DNA from 3 places in the Limimaricola sp. AA108-03 genome. Region 1 is predicted to be linked to each of the others. Evidence: riboswitches for the same ligand, from Rfam matches in the RefSeq annotation. Region 1 holds a riboswitch; each other region holds the start of a gene.
The links. Region 1 has a riboswitch for thiamine pyrophosphate ahead of thiD (bifunctional hydroxymethylpyrimidine kinase/phosphomethylpyrimidine kinase). Riboswitches for the same ligand answer to the same signal wherever they lie in the genome.
Positions count from the first base shown of each region.

Region 2: another riboswitch for thiamine pyrophosphate. It lies ahead of ACRAQ3_RS14715 (thiamine ABC transporter substrate-binding protein); the one in region 1 lies ahead of thiD (bifunctional hydroxymethylpyrimidine kinase/phosphomethylpyrimidine kinase).
Region 3: another riboswitch for thiamine pyrophosphate. It lies ahead of thiC (phosphomethylpyrimidine synthase ThiC); the one in region 1 lies ahead of thiD (bifunctional hydroxymethylpyrimidine kinase/phosphomethylpyrimidine kinase).

Region 1 covers NZ_CP193758.1:20,538-23,804, forward strand. Annotated here, with positions in the region: gene ACRAQ3_RS17540 (helix-turn-helix domain-containing protein) at 1-1,108, shown strand, start outside; TPP riboswitch at 1,205-1,305, shown strand; gene thiD (bifunctional hydroxymethylpyrimidine kinase/phosphomethylpyrimidine kinase) at 1,362-2,162, shown strand; gene ACRAQ3_RS17550 (FAD-dependent oxidoreductase) at 2,159-3,133, shown strand; gene thiS (sulfur carrier protein ThiS) at 3,117-3,267, shown strand, end outside.
Region 2 covers NZ_CP193755.1:3,018,683-3,021,949, forward strand. Annotated here, with positions in the region: gene ACRAQ3_RS14710 (thiamine/thiamine pyrophosphate ABC transporter permease ThiP) at 1-623, opposite strand, end outside; gene ACRAQ3_RS14715 (thiamine ABC transporter substrate-binding protein) at 707-1,693, opposite strand; TPP riboswitch at 1,728-1,826, opposite strand; gene aroC (chorismate synthase) at 1,920-3,020, shown strand; gene ACRAQ3_RS14725 (PRC-barrel domain-containing protein) at 3,123-3,267, opposite strand, start outside.
Region 3 covers NZ_CP193755.1:1,891,399-1,894,665, forward strand. Annotated here, with positions in the region: gene malQ (4-alpha-glucanotransferase) at 1-1,808, shown strand, start outside; TPP riboswitch at 1,838-1,975, shown strand; gene thiC (phosphomethylpyrimidine synthase ThiC) at 2,058-3,267, shown strand, end outside.

The DNA.
Region 1 (3,267 bases):
GGCGCTGGTGCGGCTGCATGATCGCTACCGGCAGCTGGTGCTGTCGCGCCAGACCGACACCAACCCGCTGGCGGATCGCGACAAGGTCGAGGTGCTGGAGGAGGGCAGCCGCGCGGTGCAGGCGGTGCGGGCCTGGCTGTTCGAGCGGCGCAACCATGTCGACAGCCTCGACCGCGCCGCCGAGGCCATGGCCGAGGAGATGAAGCTGCACCGCAGCGAGCCGCATACCGCCCTGACCGAGCGGCTGCGCGCGCATGGCGTGCGGGTCCGCATCCTGCCATCGGACGTCATGGCGGGACGGCTGCGCCAGCACGTGGCGCATCGCGGCGAGCTGCGCCTGTCGGAGCTTCTGGGCCAGCCGAGCCGACGGTTCCAGATGGCGGTGCTGCTGGCGCGGCTGGAGCGCGGCCAGGAGATCGCCGACGAGATCGCGGATTCGGGGCTGACCGACCCCTCGGCGCTGGCGCTGGCGCGGGTCAGCCTCGCCAACTACTTCGCCGCCGCGCTCCTGATGCCCTATGGCCGCTTTCTCTCGGCCTGCGAGAGCGCGGGCTACGACGTGGAACTGCTGTCGCACCGCTTCGGCACCAGCTACGAACAGGTGGCGCATCGGCTGACGACGCTGCAGCGCGAGGGCGCCCGCGGCATCCCGTTCTTCTTCGTGCGGGTCGATCAGGCGGGCAACATCTCCAAGCGCTTCAGCGCCGGGCGCTTTCCCTTCTCCTCCTTCGGCGGCACCTGCCCCTTGTGGAACATCCACGCCGCCTTCGAGGCGCCCGACCGGGTGCAGACGCAGGTCATCTCGATGCCCGACGGCGCGCGCTACTTCTCGATCGCGCGCAGCATCACCCGGCATGGCGGCACGCTGGGCCAGCCCGCGACCCGGCTGGCCATCGGTCTGGGCTGCGACGTCGCCTATGCGCCGCGCCTCGCCCATGCGCAGGGGCTCGATCTCGACCGGATCACGCCCACCGGCATCGGCATCAACTGCTATCTCTGCGAGCGGCCGAACTGCGCCAGCCGGGCCCATGCGCCGGTCAATCGCCGCCTCGAGATCGACGAGAGCGAGCGCGGCCTCGCGATCTACCGTTTCGAGGGCGAGCGCTGATCCCCTTCACCTCTCTCCAAATGCGCCGGAGGCCCGCGCGGGCCGGGGGCGGAGCTCCCTCCCTTGCGTCAACCTGACCGCGCCGCTAACGTCCGCTCGAATCCGTTGGGGTGCCCCGCTGGGGGCTGAGAGGCGCGAGCCGACCCATCGAACCTGATCCGGTTAGCACCGGCGGAGGGAACGGAGACGCGACCCGAGGCTTGTCACGCCCGTGGTCCGTCCCGCGTCCCCCGTCCGGGGGGGGAGCGAGACGATGCGCATCAAGACGGCCCTGACCATCGCGGGCTCGGATAGCGGTGGCGGCGCGGGCATCCAGGCCGATCTCAAGAGCTTTGCCGCCTTCGGCGTCTATGGCGCGTCGGCGATCACCGCGATCACCGCGCAGAACACCCGCGGCGTGTCCGGGGTGATGCCGGTCCGGCCCGAGATGGTCGCGGCGCAGATCGCCGCCGTACGCGACGACATCCCGCCCGACGCGATCAAGATCGGCATGCTTGGCCATGCCGGGATCATCGCGGCGGTGGCCGAGGCGCTCGAGGGATATGCCGGTCCGGTGGTGCTCGACCCGGTGATGATCGCGAAATCGGGCGATGCGCTGCTCGACGACGCGGCGGTCGCGGCGCTGATCGCGCGACTGCTGCCCCGCGCCACGATCCTGACGCCGAACCTTCCCGAGGCGGCCCGGCTGCTCGGCGCCCCCGTGGCGGCCCGGCCGGAGGAGGTCGTGGCGCAGGGGCGCGCGCTGCTCGATCTCGGACCCGAGGCGGTGCTGATGAAAGGTGGCCATGCCACGGGCCCCTGCTGCACCGACCGGCTGGTGACCCGGACCGGTCTGCACGAGGTCTCGGGCCCGCGCATCGACACCCGCAACACCCATGGCACCGGATGCTCGCTCTCCGCCGCGCTGGCGGCGCTGCTGGCGCTCGGCCGCGCGCCCGAGGCGGCGCTGGAACGAGCGCAGGGCTGGCTCTCGGGCGCGATCCGCGCCGCCGACCGGCTCGGCGTCGGGTCGGGCCACGGCCCGGTGGATCATTTCCACGAGGGCCGGCGATGACCCACGAGATCATCGGCGGCGGGGTGATGGGCCTTGCCGTGGCGGCCGAACTCACGGCACGCGGCCGGAAGGTCAGGGTCATCGACCGGCAGGAGGGGGCCGGACCGCATCATTGCTCTTGGTGGGCGGGCGGCATGCTCGCGCCCGATTGCGAGGGCGAGACGGCGGAGGAACCGGTGGTGCGGCTCGGCCGCGAGGCCGCCGACTGGTGGCAGGCGCAGGGCGCGCAGGTGACCCGGCGCGGCACGCTGGTGGTGGCGCTGGGGCGCGACCGGGCCGAGCTGGATCGTTTCGCGCGCCGGGTGCCGGGCCGGTTGCTCGATGCCGAGGCGGTCGCGGCGCTGGAGCCGGATCTCGCCGGGCGTTTCGGGCGCGGCCTGCATGTCGAAACGGAGGCGCATCTCGACCCGCGCGCGACCCTGTCCGGGCTGCGGCAGAGGCTGGCCGAGCGTGGCGTCGCCTTCGAAACCGGGGAGGTCCGTGCGACGGGGCCGGCGATCGATTGTCGCGGGTTGGCCGCGCGCGACGTGCTGGCGGATCTGCGCGGCGTGCGCGGCGAGATGCTGGTCCTGCGCGCGCCGGAACTGGCGCTGACGCGGCCCGTCCGGCTGCTGCATCCGCGCTACCCGCTTTACGTGGTGCCGCGCGGCGGCGGCATCTACATGCTCGGCGCTACGCAGATCGAGAGCGCGGGGCGCGGCCCCGCCACGGTGCGCGCCGCGCTGGAACTGCTCAGCGCCGCCTACGCGCTGCACCCCGCCTTCGCGGAGGCCGAGATACTCGAGATCGGCGCCGATGCGCGTCCCGCCTTTCCCGACAACCTGCCGCGCATCCGGCGACGCGGCGGGATTATCCATGTCAACGGTCTGTTCCGCCACGGCTTTCTACTCGCGCCCAGCATGGCGCGGATGGCGGCGGACTGGATCTGCGACGGCATCAAACCGGAGGTTTGCGATGAAGATCATGGTTAACGGCACGCCGCAGGAGGTGACGGCCACGACCCTGGCCGAGGCGCTGGTCGCGCTCGGGCGCGACGGCGAAACGGTGGCGACGGCGCTGAACGAGGAGTTCGTCCCGGCCGGTGCCCGTGCCGCCACGCCGATCG
Region 2 (3,267 bases), on a different replicon from region 1:
AACTCGAATCGCACCGCCTGGTAGATCGCCAGCTCCACGGTGGTGGCGCGCGGCCCGCCGCCCAAAGTCAGGGCCACGGCAAAACTGGTCAGGCAGATCAGGAAGATGACCGCGAAGGCCCCCGGCGCCACGGCGCGCAGCATCGGCCATTCGAGCAGTCGGCCCACCGGCGCGCCGAGCGAGGCGGCAAGGCGAAACCGCTCGGCCGGGATCGAGAGCCAGCCCTGCAGGATCAGACGCACCGCCAGCGGCAGGTTGAAGAAGACATGCGCCAGCACCACGCCGTGCCAGCCATAGACCGAAACCGGGCCCAGCCCCACGAGCGCCAGCGCATCGTTGAGGCTACCGCCGCGCCCGAACACGCCGATCAGCCCGATCACCGCGACGATCACCGGCAGGATGAAGGGCGCGCCCAGCAGCGTCACCAGAGCCCCCCGCCCCGGGAAGCGCCGCCGCGCCAATGCCCGGGCCATCGGCACAGCGAGCGCCACCGACAGCGCCGCCGACAGCGCAGCCTGCCAGGTGGTGAACCAGATCGCCGAAAGATCGGCGGGGCCGAGGCCCAGCGCGAAACCGGCCCGCCAAGCGACCGCGCCCAGCGTGCCCAGCGTCAGCGCCAGCACCAGCCCGGCGGCGAGACCGCCCGCCCAGCGCGTCGGGCTGTCCCCCCGCCACTGCGCGAAGGGTGCTGCGCCCAGGCCCGGCGTTATCGCGACATCCCCTGCCGCCAGGCCTCGATGGCCGGTGCGCGCAGCGCGTCGGCCTCGTCCTCGGGCAGCCAGATCGCCTTTTCGGGCATGTCGAGTTCGCGGAAGCCCTCGGGCCATTCGGCCTCGGGCAATGCCGCCGGGTAGGACCAGTTGGAGGTCGGGATCAATGACTGGAAATCGGGGCTGACCACGAAATCCATGAATTGCTGCGCCAGTTCGGCGTCATCGGTGCCCTTGAGCTGAGCCCCCAGCTCGATGGTCATGTAATGCCCCTCCTCGAAGATCGCGGCCGAAACGGTGTCATCGGCCTCGGCGATCGCGTGATAGGCGGGCGACGTGGTGTAGCTCAGCACCATGTCGACCTCGCCCTCGGTGAACAGGCCATAGGCTTCGGACCAGCCGGGCGTCACCGTGGTGATCTTGGGCGCGAGTTCGGCCCACTTGGCCTCCGCCTCGTCGCCGAACACCTCCTCGGCCCAGAGCACCAGCGACAAGCCCGAGACCGAGCTGCGCGGATCCTGGATCGCGATGCGCAGGTCGTCGGGCGCCGCGACCAGCTCGGCGAAGCTGCCCGGCACATCCTGCAGCGCCTCGTTGTCGTAGACGAAGGCGAGATAGGACCAGTCGAAGGGCAGGAACACCTCGTCGTCCCAGTCGATCGGCAGCGTCAAGGCGGTGGTGTCGACCCCGTGCGGCGCGAAGAGCCCGGTCTCGCGCGCCTTCTTCATCTCGGTGGAATCGAATCCGATGGCCACGTCGGCCTCGGTGCGTTCGCCCTCGAGCAGCAGGCGCGGCAGCAGGTCGCCGGTCTGGTAGTCGAGCGTGCAGCCGCAACGCGCCTCGAAGGCCTGCTTGATCGCCGGGCCGGGCCCCCATTCGGAGGCGAAGTAGTCGGGCGCGTAGACGGTAAGGGTCTTGTCCTGGGCGATCGCCGGCAGGGCGGCGAGCGACAGGGCGAGACCCGCGATCAGGCGATGGTGCATGGTCATCCTCCGATGCGGGCGAAGAGCAAGGAGGACCTGTGTCCGCGACCTTCCCTCCGCCGGTGTGATCCGGTTCAGGTTCAACGGGTCCGCGCGATGCGCATCTCAGCCAGGGGCCCCCCGAGGTGGCCGCGACACTACGCCATCGCGGCCCATGCGCAAGCCCCCGCCCTTTCCCCCGCGTTCGCCCCGCGCTACACCGGCCCCGCCACAAGGAGAGCGCCCCATGTCCCTCAACAGCTTCGGCCACCTGTTCCGCGTCACCACATGGGGCGAAAGCCACGGCCCCGCGCTCGGCGCCACGGTCGATGGCTGCCCGCCGGGGGTGGAGATCCGGGAGGAAGACCTTCAGGTCTGGCTCGACAAGCGGCGCCCGGGACAGAACAAGCACACCACCCAGCGCCGCGAGCCGGACGCGGTGGAGATCCTGTCGGGCGTGTTCGAGGGTAAATCCACCGGCACGCCGATCCAGCTGATGATCCGCAACACCGACCAGCGGTCCAAGGATTACGGCGACATCGCCGAAACCTTCCGGCCCGGCCATGCCGACATCGCCTATCACCTGAAATACGGGCTGCGCGACTATCGCGGCGGCGGACGTTCGAGCGCCCGGGAGACGGCGGCGCGGGTCGCGGCGGGCGGGGTCGCGCGTGCGGCGCTGGCGGCGCTGCTGCCCGAGCTGAAGATCACCGGCTACATGGTGCAGATGGGCGAGAAGGTGATCGACCGCTCGAAGATCGACATGGAAGAGATCGCGCGCAACGACTTCTGGTGCCCCGATACGGCTGCGGCGGCCGAATGGGCCGACTATCTCGATGCGCTGCGCAAGGACCACAACTCCGTCGGTGCGATGATCGAGGTGACGGCCTCGGGCGTGCCCGCCGGCCTCGGCGCGCCGGTCTATGGCAAGCTCGACACCGATCTTGCGGCTGCGATGATGTCGATCAACGCCGTGAAGGGGGTGGAGATCGGCGAAGGCATGGCCGCCGCCGCCCTGACCGGGCGCGACAATGCGGACGAGATCTTCATGGGCGAGAACGGGCCGGAATTCGGCTCGAACCATGCGGGCGGCGTGCTGGGCGGGATCAGCTCCGGGCAGGATGTGGTGGTGCGCTTCGCGGTGAAGCCGACCTCGTCGATCCTGAGTCCGCGCCGCTCGATCCGCATCGACGGCAGTCCCACCGAGGTGGTCACCAAGGGGCGGCACGATCCCTGCGTCGGCATTCGCGCGGTGCCCGTGGCGGAGGCGATGATGGCCTGCGTATTGCTCGATCACTACCTGCTCGATCGCGGCCAGACCGGCGGCGCGCGCGGCCGGATCGGCTAGAGCCGGACCCTTTCAAGGGTCCGGACCGATCTCTTGGAAGAGATCGGAAACAGGCCGCCGAGGCTGTGCCGGCGGCCTCGTCGCGTCCCGGTCGCGAGGGGCTTAGATCCAGTAGTAGGGCGCGCCGTAATGGGCATAGGTCGCCTCTTCCCAGCGGCGGTCCTCATACCAGCGTTCGGGCCGTTCCGGCGCCCCCTTGAGCTGGCTTTCAGTGATGTCCGTGCGGTAGCCGTTCAGCCCGGTGTCG
Region 3 (3,267 bases), on a different replicon from region 1:
ACCTCGCCGATCTGTGCCGCCATCACGGGATCACCACCGAATATGACGACCCGCATGGCGAGGGCAGCCGCCCCGTTCCCGAGGCGACGCTGCGGCTGATCCTGCGCAAGATCGGCGTCGATCCCGAAGGCGCGCCCGAGGGGCCCGCCGCGCCGCAGGAGATGCAGGTGCCCGAGGATGGCATCTGTCATTTTCCCGACTGGCTCGACCGCGCCCCGGGCTGGGGCATCTTCTGCCAGCTCTACGAGCTGCGCTCGGCGCGCAATCACGGCATCGGCGATTTCCGCGATCTCGCGGAGATGGCGCGGACCGCCGGGCGCGCCGGGGCGGATTTCCTCGGGGTGAACCCGCTGCACGCGCTGTTCCTCGGCGATCCCGACCGCCGCAGCCCCTTCTTTCCCTCGACCCGCAGCTTCCTCAACCCGGTCTATATCGCGCTGGACGACCTGTTGGGGCACGAGGCGGGCGATCTCGACGGCGAGGCGCTGCGCGCCGGCGATCTGGTGGATTACGACGCGGTGGTGCCCGCAAAGCTAAAGGCTCTGCGCGCGGCCTTCGGCCGGCGACCCTTCGATGGCGACGAGGCGGATTTCGAGGATTTCGTGACCCGGGGCGCCGAGCCGCTGCGCCGCCACGCGCTGTTCGAGGCGTTGTCGCTGGCGATGGTGGCGGAAGGCCACGGCTCGGGCTGGAAGGGCTGGCCCGCGGCGTTGCAAGACGCGGACAGTCCCGAGGTCGCGGATTTCGCCGACAGGAATGCGGAGGAGGTCCGCTTTCATCTCTGGCTGCAATGGCGCGCGACGCGCCAGCTCGATGAGGCGCAGGCCTGCGCGCTCGACGCGGGCATGCGCATCGGGCTCTATCTCGATCTCGCGGTGGGCGAAGCTCCCGACGGCTCGGCCAGCTGGAGCGGCGGCGAGGTGCAGATGACCGGTCTCGCGGTCGGCGCGCCGCCGGACGTCTTTGCCGCCGAGGGCCAGTATTGGGGCCTGTCCGCCTTCAACCCCGGCACGCTGCGCAAGCTCGATTTCGCGCCGTTCCGCGACATGATCGGCGCGCAGCTCGCCCATGCCGGCGCGCTCAGGATCGACCACGCGATGGCGCTGTGGCAGCTCTTCCTGATCCCCGAGGGCGAGCCCGCCAGCGCCGGGGCGCATCTGCGCTACCCCTTCTCCGACCTGTTGCGCGTGCTGGCGCAGCAAAGCCGCGCCCAGAACGCGGTGGTGATCGGCGAGGATCTGGGCTTCGTGCCGCCCGGCTTTCGCGAGGCCATGCAGGCGGCCAACATCCTGTCCTACTCGATTCTCTACTTCGAGAAGGAGGGCGACCGTTTCCGGGCGCCGCAGGAGTACAGCCCCACCGCGCTGGCCTGCCTCTCGACCCACGACCTGCCGGTGCTGGAACGCTGGTGGGCCGGCGAGGACATCGCGCTGCGCCGCAAGCTCGGCCTCGTCGGCGAAGAGGACAGCGACGCGCATGAGAAGGAGCGCGCCCGCGAACGCCGCGCCCTGCTCGACGCGATGCGCCGCGCCGGCGCGCTGCGCGGGCGGCTGCCGCGGCAGAAGGAAATGCCGCGCGAGGTGCTGGTCGCGGCCTATCGCTACCTCGCGCGGAGCCGCGCCGCGCTTGTCGGCGTCCGGCTGGCAGACATGGTCGGGCCGCAGGCGCCGACCAACATGCCCGGCACGGTGGACGACTATCCCAACTGGCGCCCGCGGGCGCCGCTCGACCTGTCGCGGATCGCCACCCATCCCGAGTTTCGCGCCGTGACCTCGATGATGCGGCGCGAGCGCCGGCGGGGCGCTTGACAGCCGCCTGACCCGGCGGCAGGGTGGCCGCACTTCACCAGGGGGGCCCCGGCAAGGGGCTGAGATATCGCTGGGCGAGGTCGCCATGAATGGCGGCCCACGCGCGCGCAGACCCTTCGAACCTGATCCAGTTCATACTGGCGTAGGGACGGTGCGCGGCCGCTGGCTTCGGGGGAGACTCCCGCTCCATCGCCGCCCTTCCACCCCCGCTGTCGTTCTGGATCGTCACCGCCGACGCAAGGACGCCGCATGACGATCAACACCACCCCGCCCGAATTGCCCAAGGTCACCACCGGCGCGCTGCCCGCCTCGCGCAAGGTCTGGACGGCCGGAACCCTGCATCCCGAGATCCGCGTGCCGATGCGCGAGATCGCCCTGCACCCCAGCGCCGGCGAGCCGGATGTCCGGGTCTATGACAGCTCGGGCCCCTATACCGATCCCGAGGCCGCGATCGACACCGCCGCTGGCCTGCCCCGTCACCGCGAGGCATGGATCGCCGCGCGCGGCGATACCGAAACCTATCCGGGCCGCGCCACCCGCCCCGAGGACAATGGCCGAGACGAGGCCAGCGGCAAGCTGCGCCCCTTCCCGCGCGCCCATGCGCCGCGCCGCGCGACGGCCGACCGCGCCGTCACCCAGCTCGCCTATGCACGCGCGGGCATCGTCACGCCCGAGATGGAATTCGTCGCGATCCGCGAGAACATGGGCCGCGACGCGGCGCTGGCCCGGCCGCGCGACGGCGAGAGCTTCGGCGCCGCGATCCCCGATCACGTGACGCCCGAATTCGTGCGCGAGGAGATCGCGCGCGGCCGCGCCATCATCCCCGCCAACATCAACCATCCCGAGCTCGAGCCGATGATCATCGGCCGCAACTTCCTCGTGAAGATCAACGCCAATATCGGCAACTCGGCGGTCACCTCCTCGATGGAGGAGGAGGTCGAGAAGATGGTCTGGGCCACGCGCTGGGGCGCCGACACGGTGATGGACCTCTCCACGGGGCGCGACATCCACGACATCCGCGACTGGATCCTGCGCAATTCCCCGGTGCCGATCGGCACGGTGCCGCTCTATCAGGCGCTGGAGAAGGTCGGCGGCATCGCCGAGGACCTGACATGGGACGTGTTCCGCGACACGCTGATCGAGCAGGCCGAACAGGGGGTGGACTACTTCACCATCCATGCCGGGCTCAGGCTGCATCACGTGCCGCTCACCATCGACCGGGTCACCGGCATCGTCAGCCGCGGCGGCTCGATCATGGCCAAGTGGTGCCTGCACCACCACCGCGAGAGCTTTCTCTACGAGCATTTCGAGGAGATCTGCGAGATCTGCCGCCGCTACGACGTGTCGTTCTCGCTGGGCGACGGGCTGCGCCCGGGCTCGATCGCCGACGCCAACGACGCGGCGCAGTTCGCGGAGCTGGAGACACTGGGCGAGCTGACCCAGATCGCGTGGAAGCATG